DNA from 3 places in the Streptomyces sp. NPDC041108 genome. Region 3 is predicted to be linked to each of the others. Evidence: riboswitches for the same ligand, from Rfam matches in the RefSeq annotation. Region 3 holds a riboswitch; each other region holds the start of a gene.
The links. Region 3 has a riboswitch for cobalamin ahead of ACZ6BB_RS10400 (ribonucleoside-diphosphate reductase subunit alpha). Riboswitches for the same ligand answer to the same signal wherever they lie in the genome.
Positions count from the first base shown of each region.

Region 1: linked by a shared signal. The riboswitch ahead of ACZ6BB_RS20230 (cobalamin biosynthesis protein) and the one ahead of ACZ6BB_RS10400 (ribonucleoside-diphosphate reductase subunit alpha) in region 3 are both predicted to bind cobalamin.
Region 2: linked by a shared signal. The riboswitch ahead of ACZ6BB_RS28185 (energy-coupling factor ABC transporter permease) and the one ahead of ACZ6BB_RS10400 (ribonucleoside-diphosphate reductase subunit alpha) in region 3 are both predicted to bind cobalamin.

Region 1 is NZ_JBVIYK010000006.1:453,594-456,858, forward strand. Features, by position in the region: gene ACZ6BB_RS20225 (cobyric acid synthase) at 1-1,142, opposite strand, end outside; gene ACZ6BB_RS20230 (cobalamin biosynthesis protein) at 1,139-2,098, opposite strand; cobalamin riboswitch at 2,206-2,359, opposite strand; gene ACZ6BB_RS20235 (hypothetical protein) at 2,778-2,999, opposite strand; gene ACZ6BB_RS20240 (inorganic phosphate transporter) at 3,031-3,265, opposite strand, start outside.
Region 2 is NZ_JBVIYK010000011.1:78,725-81,989, reverse strand. Features, by position in the region: partial or broken gene ACZ6BB_RS28195 (substrate-binding domain-containing protein) at 1-212, opposite strand, end outside; gene ACZ6BB_RS28190 (DUF1775 domain-containing protein) at 455-1,192, opposite strand; cobalamin riboswitch at 1,413-1,595, shown strand; gene ACZ6BB_RS28185 (energy-coupling factor ABC transporter permease) at 1,626-2,339, shown strand; gene ACZ6BB_RS28180 (energy-coupling factor ABC transporter substrate-binding protein) at 2,336-2,857, shown strand; gene cbiQ (cobalt ECF transporter T component CbiQ) at 2,863-3,265, shown strand, end outside.
Region 3 is NZ_JBVIYK010000003.1:188,092-191,356, forward strand. Features, by position in the region: gene ACZ6BB_RS10395 (nucleoside hydrolase) at 112-1,101, shown strand; cobalamin riboswitch at 1,301-1,436, shown strand; gene ACZ6BB_RS10400 (ribonucleoside-diphosphate reductase subunit alpha) at 1,559-3,265, shown strand, end outside.

The DNA.
Region 1 (3,265 bases), on a different contig from region 3:
GTGAGGGTCTTGTCCTCGGCGAACCGCACCCGGACGGGAAGGACTCCTAGCCCCTCCACCCGCCCCCGCCGGCTCTCGACGTCGTCCTCGATGTGCTCCCCGAGCACCTGGAAGCCGCCGCAGATCCCGAGCACCGGCCGCCCCTCGGCCGCACGCCGCACGAGGGCGTCGGCGAGCCCGCGCTCGCGCAGCCACTCCAGTGCCCGCACCGTCCCCCGGGTCCCCGGCACGACGACGAGGTCGGCGTCGGCCAGTTCCTCGGCCCGGTCCACGAACCGCACCACGACACCGGGTTCGGCGGCGAGCGCGTCCACGTCGGTGAAGTTGGACATCAGCGGCACCGCGCACACGGCGACCCGCAGGACGTCCTCCCCGACGGGCGGCGCCACGTTCGACTCCCGGACCGTCCCGCGCAGCGAGACGCGCAGCCCGTCCTCCTCGTCGATCCCGAGCCCGTGCCGGAACGGCAGCACCCCGTACGTCCGCCGCCCGGTGAGCCCCTGCAGCATGTCGAGCCCCGGCTCCAGCAGGGAGACGTCCCCCCGGAACTTGTTGACGAGGAACCCGGCGACGAGCGCCTGGTCCTCGGGGGAGAGCAGCGCCACGGTCCCGAAGAAGGACGCGAAGACCCCGCCGCGGTCGATGTCGCCGACGACGAGCACGGGGAGCCCGGCGTTCCGGGCGATCCCCATGTTGACGATGTCGGTCCGCCGGAGATTGATCTCGGCGGGGGAGCCGGCCCCCTCACAGATCACCGCGTCATACGTGCCCCGCAACTCGGCGAGACAGTCCAGCACGGTCCCGAGCAGCCGCTGTTGCCGCCCGCCGTGATAGCCGCGCGCACTCATCTCGCCCACGGGCTTCCCCAGCAGCACGACCTGGCTGCTGCGCTCGCCCCCGGGCTTGAGCAGCACCGGGTTCATGAGCGCGGTGGGCTCCACCCGGCAGGCCTGCGCCTGCATGGCCTGGGCCCGGCCGATCTCGGCGCCCTCCTTCGTCACGAAGGAGTTGAGCGACATGTTCTGCGCCTTGAAGGGCGCGACCTTGACGCCCTGCCGCACGAGCCACCGGCAGATCCCGGCGGTCACCACGCTCTTGCCGGCATCGGAGGTGGTCCCGGCGACCAGCAACCCGCCACTCATCCCTGACTCCCCCACCGACGCACGACCCTTCCCCGCAGCACCGCCGCACCCGCGCCGACGCCCAGCGCGAGCCAACTCACCCGCCGGGACAGCCGGACGGCCCGCTCGATGTCCTCCACGGCGACGGCGCGCCCCTTCCCATTCAGCACGGGCCGGTGCTCGACCCGCCCCCCGTACGACAACGTGCCCCCCAGCCGCACTCCGAGCGCCCCCGCGAACGAGGCCTCCACCGGCCCCGCGTTGGGACTCGGATGCTTCCCCGCGTCCGCCCGCCAGGTCCGTACGGCGCCCCGGGCGTCCCCGCCGCAGGCCGCGGCCAGCACGGCCGTCAGCCGGGCACCCGGCCACCCCACGACGTCGTCCAGCCGTGCGGAGGCCCAGCCGTAGCGCCGGTACCGCGGCGAGCGGTGCCCGACCATGGCGTCCAGGGTGTTGACGGCCCGGAACCCCACCAGTCCCGGCACTCCGCCGACGGCCCCCCACACGAGCGCCCCCACGACCGCGTCGGAGGTGTTCTCGGCGACGGACTCCACGACGGCCCTCGCGATCCCGTCCGCGTCCAGCGCCTGGGGATCCCGCCCGCACAGATGGGGCAACCGAGCCCGCGCGCCCTCGACATCACCCGCGTCGAGAGACCGTCCGATCGCCCGCGCCTCCCGCCCGAGCGAGGTCCCGCCGACGACGGCCCAGGTGGCGGCGGCGGTCAGCCCGACGGAAGCGGCCCGCGACGGCCGTACGGCGGCCGAGGCGACGGCCCCCAGGGCGACGGCGCCGCCCGCGCACACCGCGGTGTGCAGTGCGCCCCACCCGCGGTGGTCCCGCCACAGCACCCGCTCCACGGCCCCGGCGGCCCGGCCGAACGCGGCGACCGGATGCCCCCGGCGCGGGTCGCCGAGCAGCAGATCACCGAGGAGCCCGGCGGCGGCGCCGTACGCGAAGACGCGATCGGCACGCACCCGTTCAGCCGTTCACGGGGTCGGGCAGGGGGCGGACGCCGAGCCCCGCGGGGCAGCCGTACAGGACGCGCATGGCGATATGTCCTCACTCAGGGTGTCCACGCCCTGGTTCGACGAGACCGACGGCGAGAGTTCCTGGCTCCCGGGAGGCGTTTCGCTGTCGCTTCCCCGGTGACAGTGGCGGGACCGCGCCGGACTCGCACCGGCTTCCTCTCCTGCCGTCGTACATGGCCCCGGCAGTCCACCACGCCCCCGGAAGACCCGTCAACTTGCCGTTGACCTGCGACGCAACGGTGTGCTCAGCCCCACACCGCCGAAATCACGTCAGACCCCCGTATTGGCTCTTTCCGTGCCCTTCCCCGGCGCCGGTGTGGTGGAACGCCCCGTGCCGCAACAGTGACACGCTGCTCGTCTTCCAGGGGAACGGCTCAAGATCCTGAACCGGGCGCTGGGGGAGGCCCGGCCGCGCGGGCCGTACCACCGCCGACGAGGGCGTCGCTCCGTGTACGCGGAGAACCCCGGTATAGGCGGAGACTCCACGTATAGGCGGAGAACCCCCGTATACGTGGAGAACCCCCGTGAGCGTCGCGGGACGCGCACGGGGGTTGCTCGTTCAGTCGTCGCCGTCGGCCGCCGAGGGCCGCGGGACCGCCGGTCTCACGGCCTGACCAGCGGCTGATCAGGCCATGATCAGGGAGATGCCGTACGCCACTGCCGCCGCGCACAGCGCGAAGCACGCGTACGCGCCCGTGGTCGCCACCGCCACCGAGTCGCCCCGGGCCGACGCCTCCTCCCGCTTGGAGAGGCCGACGATGCCGAGGGTGAACAGGCCGACGAGGGCCACGGTGACCACGAGGCTGACTCCGAAGACGGAGCCGAGAGCTGCCCAGTCGATGTGCATGGTGGTGATCTTCCTCAGGGAGTCGTGGGGCTCAGACGGCGGGCGTCGGCGTGGACGAGCCGGCCGGTGCCGTGGTCTCGGCGGCGGGGGCCGGGATGGTCGCCGTCAGGTCCTCGGTCACGGTGCCGACCGGCGGCGGGGTCACGGCGGCCATCGCCGTCGTCACCACGCCGGGCGGTTCCTCGGTGTCGTTCACGTTGGTGTGGTCGATCACCTCGCGGCGGGAGACCAGCCAGATCGCCACGCTGGAGGCGATGAGGAAGACC
Region 2 (3,265 bases), on a different contig from region 3:
GAGGAGACGTGCCAGCCGGTGACGCCCTGCACCGCGCCCGCGGCGACCAGGGTCTCGACCTCCTCGGCGACCCGCCACGGCTCGGCTCCGCCGTCGACCTCGACCAGCCGCAGCTCCCTGCCCAGCACTCCCCCGGCCTTGTTGACCTCCTCGGCGGCCGGCCGCGCGCACGCCCCGCAGGTGGGGCCGAAGATCCCGGCGGGGCCGCGCATCGGGTAGACGAGCGCGACGCCGAAGGCCGAGGGGCGGGCCGGTGCCGCGTCGGTGCTGTCGAGTCCCCTCAGACTCGTGCGCCGTAGCCGCAGCTGCAAGAAGGTCGCAGTAAAGGTCGTGTCAGGTTTCGGTCAGACGAGGACCACCCGGTGGACCGAGCGTGCGCACCGGTCCACCGGGAGTGTGTCCTCGCAGCCGGGAGTCGCCCCGCCTGTCCCTGCCTGGTCTCCCGATCGGAGCGTCAGGCGGTCCCGCCCCGACGGGACCTGAGCCACCATGCCCCGCCACCGAGGGCGAGGAGGACCACCGCGCCGACGGCGAGGGGCACGGCGAGGGAGGCGTCGTCGTCGGTGCTGGCCGCCGCGGGTTCAGCCGACGAGGTGGAGGCCGTGGCGCCGGGCTCGGGTGAGGAGGGCGCCGTCGTGGGCTCCTCCGACGGGCTGGGCGTGGGGCTGACCGGCTTCGCGCCGGGTGCGGCGGCCTTCAGGTCGAGACGGGGGGCCGGGTGACCGTGACCGTGGCCGTCCCCCTCGGACTCCTCCTCCAGCTCGATCCACCGGTCGACCTTGCCGTCGCTGTAGGACTGCAGGGTCTTGAAGACCAGCGACCTGGCGTCGGGCAACTGCCGTACGGTGACGGTGTACTCGACGTCCTCGCCGACCGCGAGCTTCGTGCCCGACACGGTGTAGCCCCGGTCGGTGGGGGTGAACTTCCAGCCGTCCGGGCCACCTTTGTAGGTGAGGTCGGCGGGGACGATGCCCTTCGGAAGGATCACCTCCAGCTTGGTGATACCGGCGGACGCGGATTCCGACTCGGCGGAGAACTCCAGGTCGACGTTCTGGTCGAGGGCTCGGGCGCCCTCCGCCTCGACCTCCGCGTGGGCCGCGGCCGGCCCCGCGGTGGCGACGGCGAGCGCGAACGCGGCCACCGTGAGGACGCCGAGACGGCGCGAACTGCGAATCAAGGTCGGGCGGTGCACTGCGGACTCCCTGTGCCGACGGCATGAAGGGTGCATTCAAGCGCAGAGCCGGATCTCCGGCCAAGGGCGGCCCTTCTGTGCGAACGGTTCCCGCCATCCCACGACGTCGAGTGATCACTGGTGTGTGGTGTGGGGTCAGTGGGGCGTGCGCGGGGGTGTGAGCTGTTCCACGGCGCCCGCGCGCCCCTCGTCTCCGCTTGTCAGCGCCCTTATCTGGGCACTACTGTCACCACGCCTTGGTGAACGGGAAATCCGGTGTGATGCCGGTGCGGCCCTCGCCACTGTGATCGGGAAGTCCGGCTCCAGTCCTCACGGACAGCCACTGGGTCTTTTGACCCGGGAAGGCGGAGCACGGGCGGTGGTACCCGTCAGCCAGGAGACCGGCCAAGGCGCGTCAACCATCCACGAGGTGCTGGAGAGGGTCTGCTGAGCCATGCACATAGCCGAGGGTTTCCTTCCTCCGGCGCACGCGATCGCCTGGGGTGTCGCGTCCGCGCCGTTCGTCGTCCACGGAGTCCGGGCACTCACCCGTGAGGTCAGGGAGCATCCCGAGAGCACCCTGCTGCTCGGCGCCTCCGGTGCCTTCACCTTCGTCCTGTCCGCGCTGAAACTGCCGTCGGTCACCGGAAGTTGCTCCCACCCCACCGGCACCGGACTGGGCGCCATCCTGTTCCGGCCGCCGATCATGGCGGTGCTGGGCACCATCACCCTGCTCTTCCAGGCGCTGCTGCTCGCGCACGGCGGCCTGACCACGCTCGGCGCCAACGTCTTCTCGATGGCGATCGCCGGCCCCTGGGCGGGCTACGCCGTCTACCGGCTGCTGCGGCGGTTCGACGTGCCTCTGATGGTCACGGTGTTCTTCGGCGCGTTCGTCGCCGACCTGGTGACCTACTGCGTCACCAGCGTGCAGCTGGCGCTCGCCTTTCCGGACCCGAGCAGCGGTTTCCTGGGCGCGCTCGGCAAGTTCGGTTCCATCTTCGCCGTCACCCAGATCCCGCTCGCGGTCAGCGAGGGGCTTCTCACCGTGCTGGTGATGCGTCTGCTGGTGCAGTCGAGCAAGGGCGAACTGACCCGGCTCGGCGTGCTCCTGACCGGCAACCGCGACAGCGCCGGGCCCGAGACCGAGACGAAGGCGGTGGCCCGGTGAACCGGAACACGAAGATCAACCTCCTGCTGCTGCTCGTCGTGGCCGCGCTCGCCGTCCTGCCGCTGGCCCTCGGCCTCGGCGACCACAAGGAGGAGCCCTTCACGGGCGCCGACGGCGAGGCGGAGACCGCGATCACGGAGATCGAGCCGGACTACCAGCCCTGGTTCTCCCCGCTGTACGAGCCGCCGTCCGGTGAGATCGAGTCGGCTCTCTTCTCCCTGCAGGCCGCGCTCGGCGCGGGGGTCCTCGCCTACTACTTCGGCCTCCACCGGGGCCGCCGCCAGGGTGAGGCGCGGGCCCGGGCGCAGCTGGACGGGGCGGACACCGGCCCGGTTCCGGAGCCGGGGGCGGACGCGACGGCCACGGCGGCGTGGACGGCCGCTGCGGCTCCCCCGACCACTGCGGCTCCCCCGACCTCTACGGCTTCCACGGCCTCCACGGCCACGAAGACCGCGACCGGCGAGGAGCGCGCCTCCGGTGGTCCCGCCGGGGGGAACTCCCCCACCGGGCGGGTCTGACCCTCGTGCTGCCGATCGACGCGGCGGCGCACAGCAGCCGCTGGCGCCACCGCCATCCCGTGGACAAGGCCGTGCTCGGGCTCGGCCTCACCGTGCTCGCGATCTCGCTGCCGCCCTGGCCCGGCGCGGCCCTGGTCCTGTCGGCCGCGCTCACCGTGCTGCTGGGTCCGGCGGGCGTGCCCGGCCGCCGGCTGTGGCGCGCCTACCGGGTGCCGCTGGGCTTCTGCGTGACCGGCGCGCTGCCGCTGCTCGTCCAGGTCGGCGGGCCCGACGGGTTCGTCACCCTGGCCGACGGCGGCCCGGCCCGCGCCGGGGAACTGCTGCTGCGCACCTCGGCCGCCTCCCTCGGCGTGCTGCTGTTCGCCTTCACCACGCCCATGTCGGACCTGCTGCCGCGTCTGGTGAAGG
Region 3 (3,265 bases):
CCGCGCCCTTTTCGGGCCCGCGGGGCCTGGTCCTTCAGGGGCCCGGGCAACCACGCGAGAACCCCCACGCATCCGCACCGGGGGCGAGAGACACCCGGCTACCCTGACGAGGTGACCGCTCGCGCACCGATCGTCCTGGACAGCGACCCCGGTATCGACGACGCCGTAGCCCTGCAGTACCTCCTGGGCACAGACCTGTGGGACCTCAAGGCCTACACCTCGGTAGGCGGCAACCTCCCCGCCGAGGCGACCTACGCCAACGCCAGAGCCCTCTCCCGAGCCCTCCGCATCGACGGCGACACCCCCGTGCACCGGGGCGCCGGCCGCCCCCTCTCCCGCCTCCCCTACCGAGAGGCGTCCGCGTTCCACGGCCGGGCGGGCCTCGGGAACGAGACCCTGCCCGACTCCACGGCCCCGCACCCGGCGGAGTCCTCCGCACAGGCCCTGCTCCGCCTCTCCCGGGAGTACGAGGGCGAGCTGACGGTGTGCGCCACCGGCCCCCTCACCAACGTCGCCGTCGCACTGCTGGAGGACCCCGGCTTCGCCCGCCGCGTCGGCAGGTTCGTGTTCATGGGCGGCGCCGCCCAGGTGCCGGGGAACATCACCCCGGTCGCCGAGTTCAACATCTGGGCCGACCCCGACGCGGCCGAGGTCGTGCTCTCCTCCGGCATCCCGTTCACCATGGTCGACCTGGACGCCTCGCACCGCTGGCTGTTCCGCCCCGCCGACCTGGCCGCCCTGGAGGCCGCGGGCCCGGGCACGGCCCTCGCCGCCCGGCTGATGCGCACGTACATGGACGCCTACAGCCGCCACGGCGGAGACGGCACCTGCCCGCTGCACGATCCGCTGGCCGTGGGGGTCTGCGGGGACGAGGCGTTCGTCGCGGCCGCCGAGGGCGCCGTCATCGTCGAATGCGCGAGCGAACTCACGCGGGGCCAGACCGTGTTCGTACCGGCCACCGCCCCGCGGGTCCACTACTCCGAGTCCCCCGCCCTGACCGCCCGCCTCCGCGCCACCGGCCGCGTCGCCCTGGGACCGGGAACCCGCGACTTCAGCAAGGACTTCGTGGCGACACTGCCCCGATGGCCGGCGGTGGGCTGACCGGCGCGCCTCACCCCCGAAGAAGGACGAACCGCGGGACGCGACCCAGCGAGCCGCCACGGCCGACGTGCTCGTGACCGCGGCGGACGGGCGGCTCCTCGCCCTCACCCCGATCACCTATGAGTTGACGCTCTTACACCCTGCGAAGCCGAAGGCGACACAACATGTGGGGGTGACACCGCGCCCCGGCACTAGATGTATGCTCATGCTCGCTGTCGCCGCAGGGGAATCCGGCGCGAATCCGGAACTGTCCCGCAACGGTGTACTCGCGTGCGTCCATGCCCTTCCACGCACGCCTGTTCAGTCCGAACACCTGCCGACAGCGCGCCCGGCCGTCCGGTCCGGGTGCCTGACGTCCGGGCCTCGTGGAATGGGCCGGTGGACGCGACGCCCCGTGCGCTCGTGAGCTGCCGCCTGCCCTCCGCCAGGCCCCTTGCCGAGCGAGGGAGAGCCCCACGTGACCATCGCGCCAGCCGACCCGGTTTCAGCCGACCTGGCTTCAGCCGACCCGGCGACGGAGACCGACGGTCCCGGTTCCGCGTTGCTGCGGACCCTGACCGAGCTGACCGTCGACCTCCCCGACGCCGCCCCCGCCCGGGTCGCCGCCGCCGCGCTGCGCGGGCGGTCCTCGCGCGCGGCCTCCGCCGAGATGGTCGCGGAACTGCGCGAACTCGCCACGGAGGCGGCCGCCGGACTGATCTCCGAGGACCCCGCCTACTCGAAGCTGGCCGCCCGCCTGCTGGCCATCGGCATCCGCGCCGAGGCCGCCTCGCAGGGCGTCACGACGTTCACCGAGTCCATCGCCGTGGGCCACCGGGAGGGTCTCGTCGCCGACCGCACCGCGGAGTTCGTCCGCGTGCACGGCGAGCGTCTCGACGCCCTGGTCGACCCGGCCGGCGACGACCGCTTCGGCTACTTCGGCCTGCGCACCCTGTACAGCCGCTATCTGCTCCGGCACCCCCTCACCCGCAAGGTCGTCGAGACGCCCCAGCACTTCATGCTGCGGGTGGCGAGCGGTCTGGCCGAGGACGACACCACGCGCGCCGTGGACGAGGTCGCCGCGCTCTACGGCCTCATGAGCCGCCTCGACTACCTCCCCTCCTCCCCCACGCTCTTCAACTCCGGCACACGCCACCCCCAGATGTCCTCCTGCTACCTCCTCGACTCCCCGCTGGACGAGCTGGACTCCATCTACGACCGCTACCACCAGGTGGCCCGCCTCTCGAAGCACGCCGGCGGCATCGGCCTGTCGTACTCCCGCATCCGCTCGCGCGGATCGCTGATCCGGGGCACCAACGGGCACTCCAACGGCATCGTGCCGTTCCTGAAGACGCTGGACGCCTCGGTCGCCGCCGTGAACCAGGGCGGCCGGCGCAAGGGCGCGGCCGCGGTCTACCTGGAGACCTGGCACTCCGACATCGAGGAGTTCCTGGAGCTGCGCGACAACACCGGTGAGGACGCCCGCCGTACGCACAACCTGAACCTCGCGCACTGGATCCCGGACGAGTTCATGCGCCGGGTGAACGCCGACGAGCAGTGGTCGCTGTTCTCCCCGGCCGACGTGCCCGAGCTGGTCGACCTGTGGGGCGAGGAGTTCGAGGCCGCCTACCGCGAGGCGGAGGCGAACGGCCTGGCGCGGAAGACGATCCCGGCCCGTGATCTGTACGGCCGCATGATGCGCACCCTCGCACAGACCGGCAACGGCTGGATGACCTTCAAGGACGCGGCCAACCGCACGGCCAACCAGACCGCCGAGCCGGGCCACGTCGTCCACTCCTCCAACCTCTGCACGGAGATCCTGGAGGTCACGGACGACGGGGAGACGGCGGTCTGCAACCTGGGTTCGGTGAACCTGGGCGCGTTCGTCGACCGGGCGGCCGCCGACATGGACTGGCAGCGGCTGGACGAGACCGTCCGCACCGCCGTCACCTTCCTCGACCGCGTCGTCGACATCAACTTCTACCCGACCGAGCAGGCGGGCCGCTCCAACGCCAAGTGGCGCCCGGTCGGCCTCGGCGCGATGGGGCTGCAGGACGTCTTCTTCCAGCTGCGCCTGCCCTTCGACTCCCCCGAGGCGAAGGCGCTGTCCACGCGGATCGCCGAGCGGATCATGCTCGCCGCGTACGAGGCGTCCACCGACCTCGCCGAGCGCAACGGCCCGCTG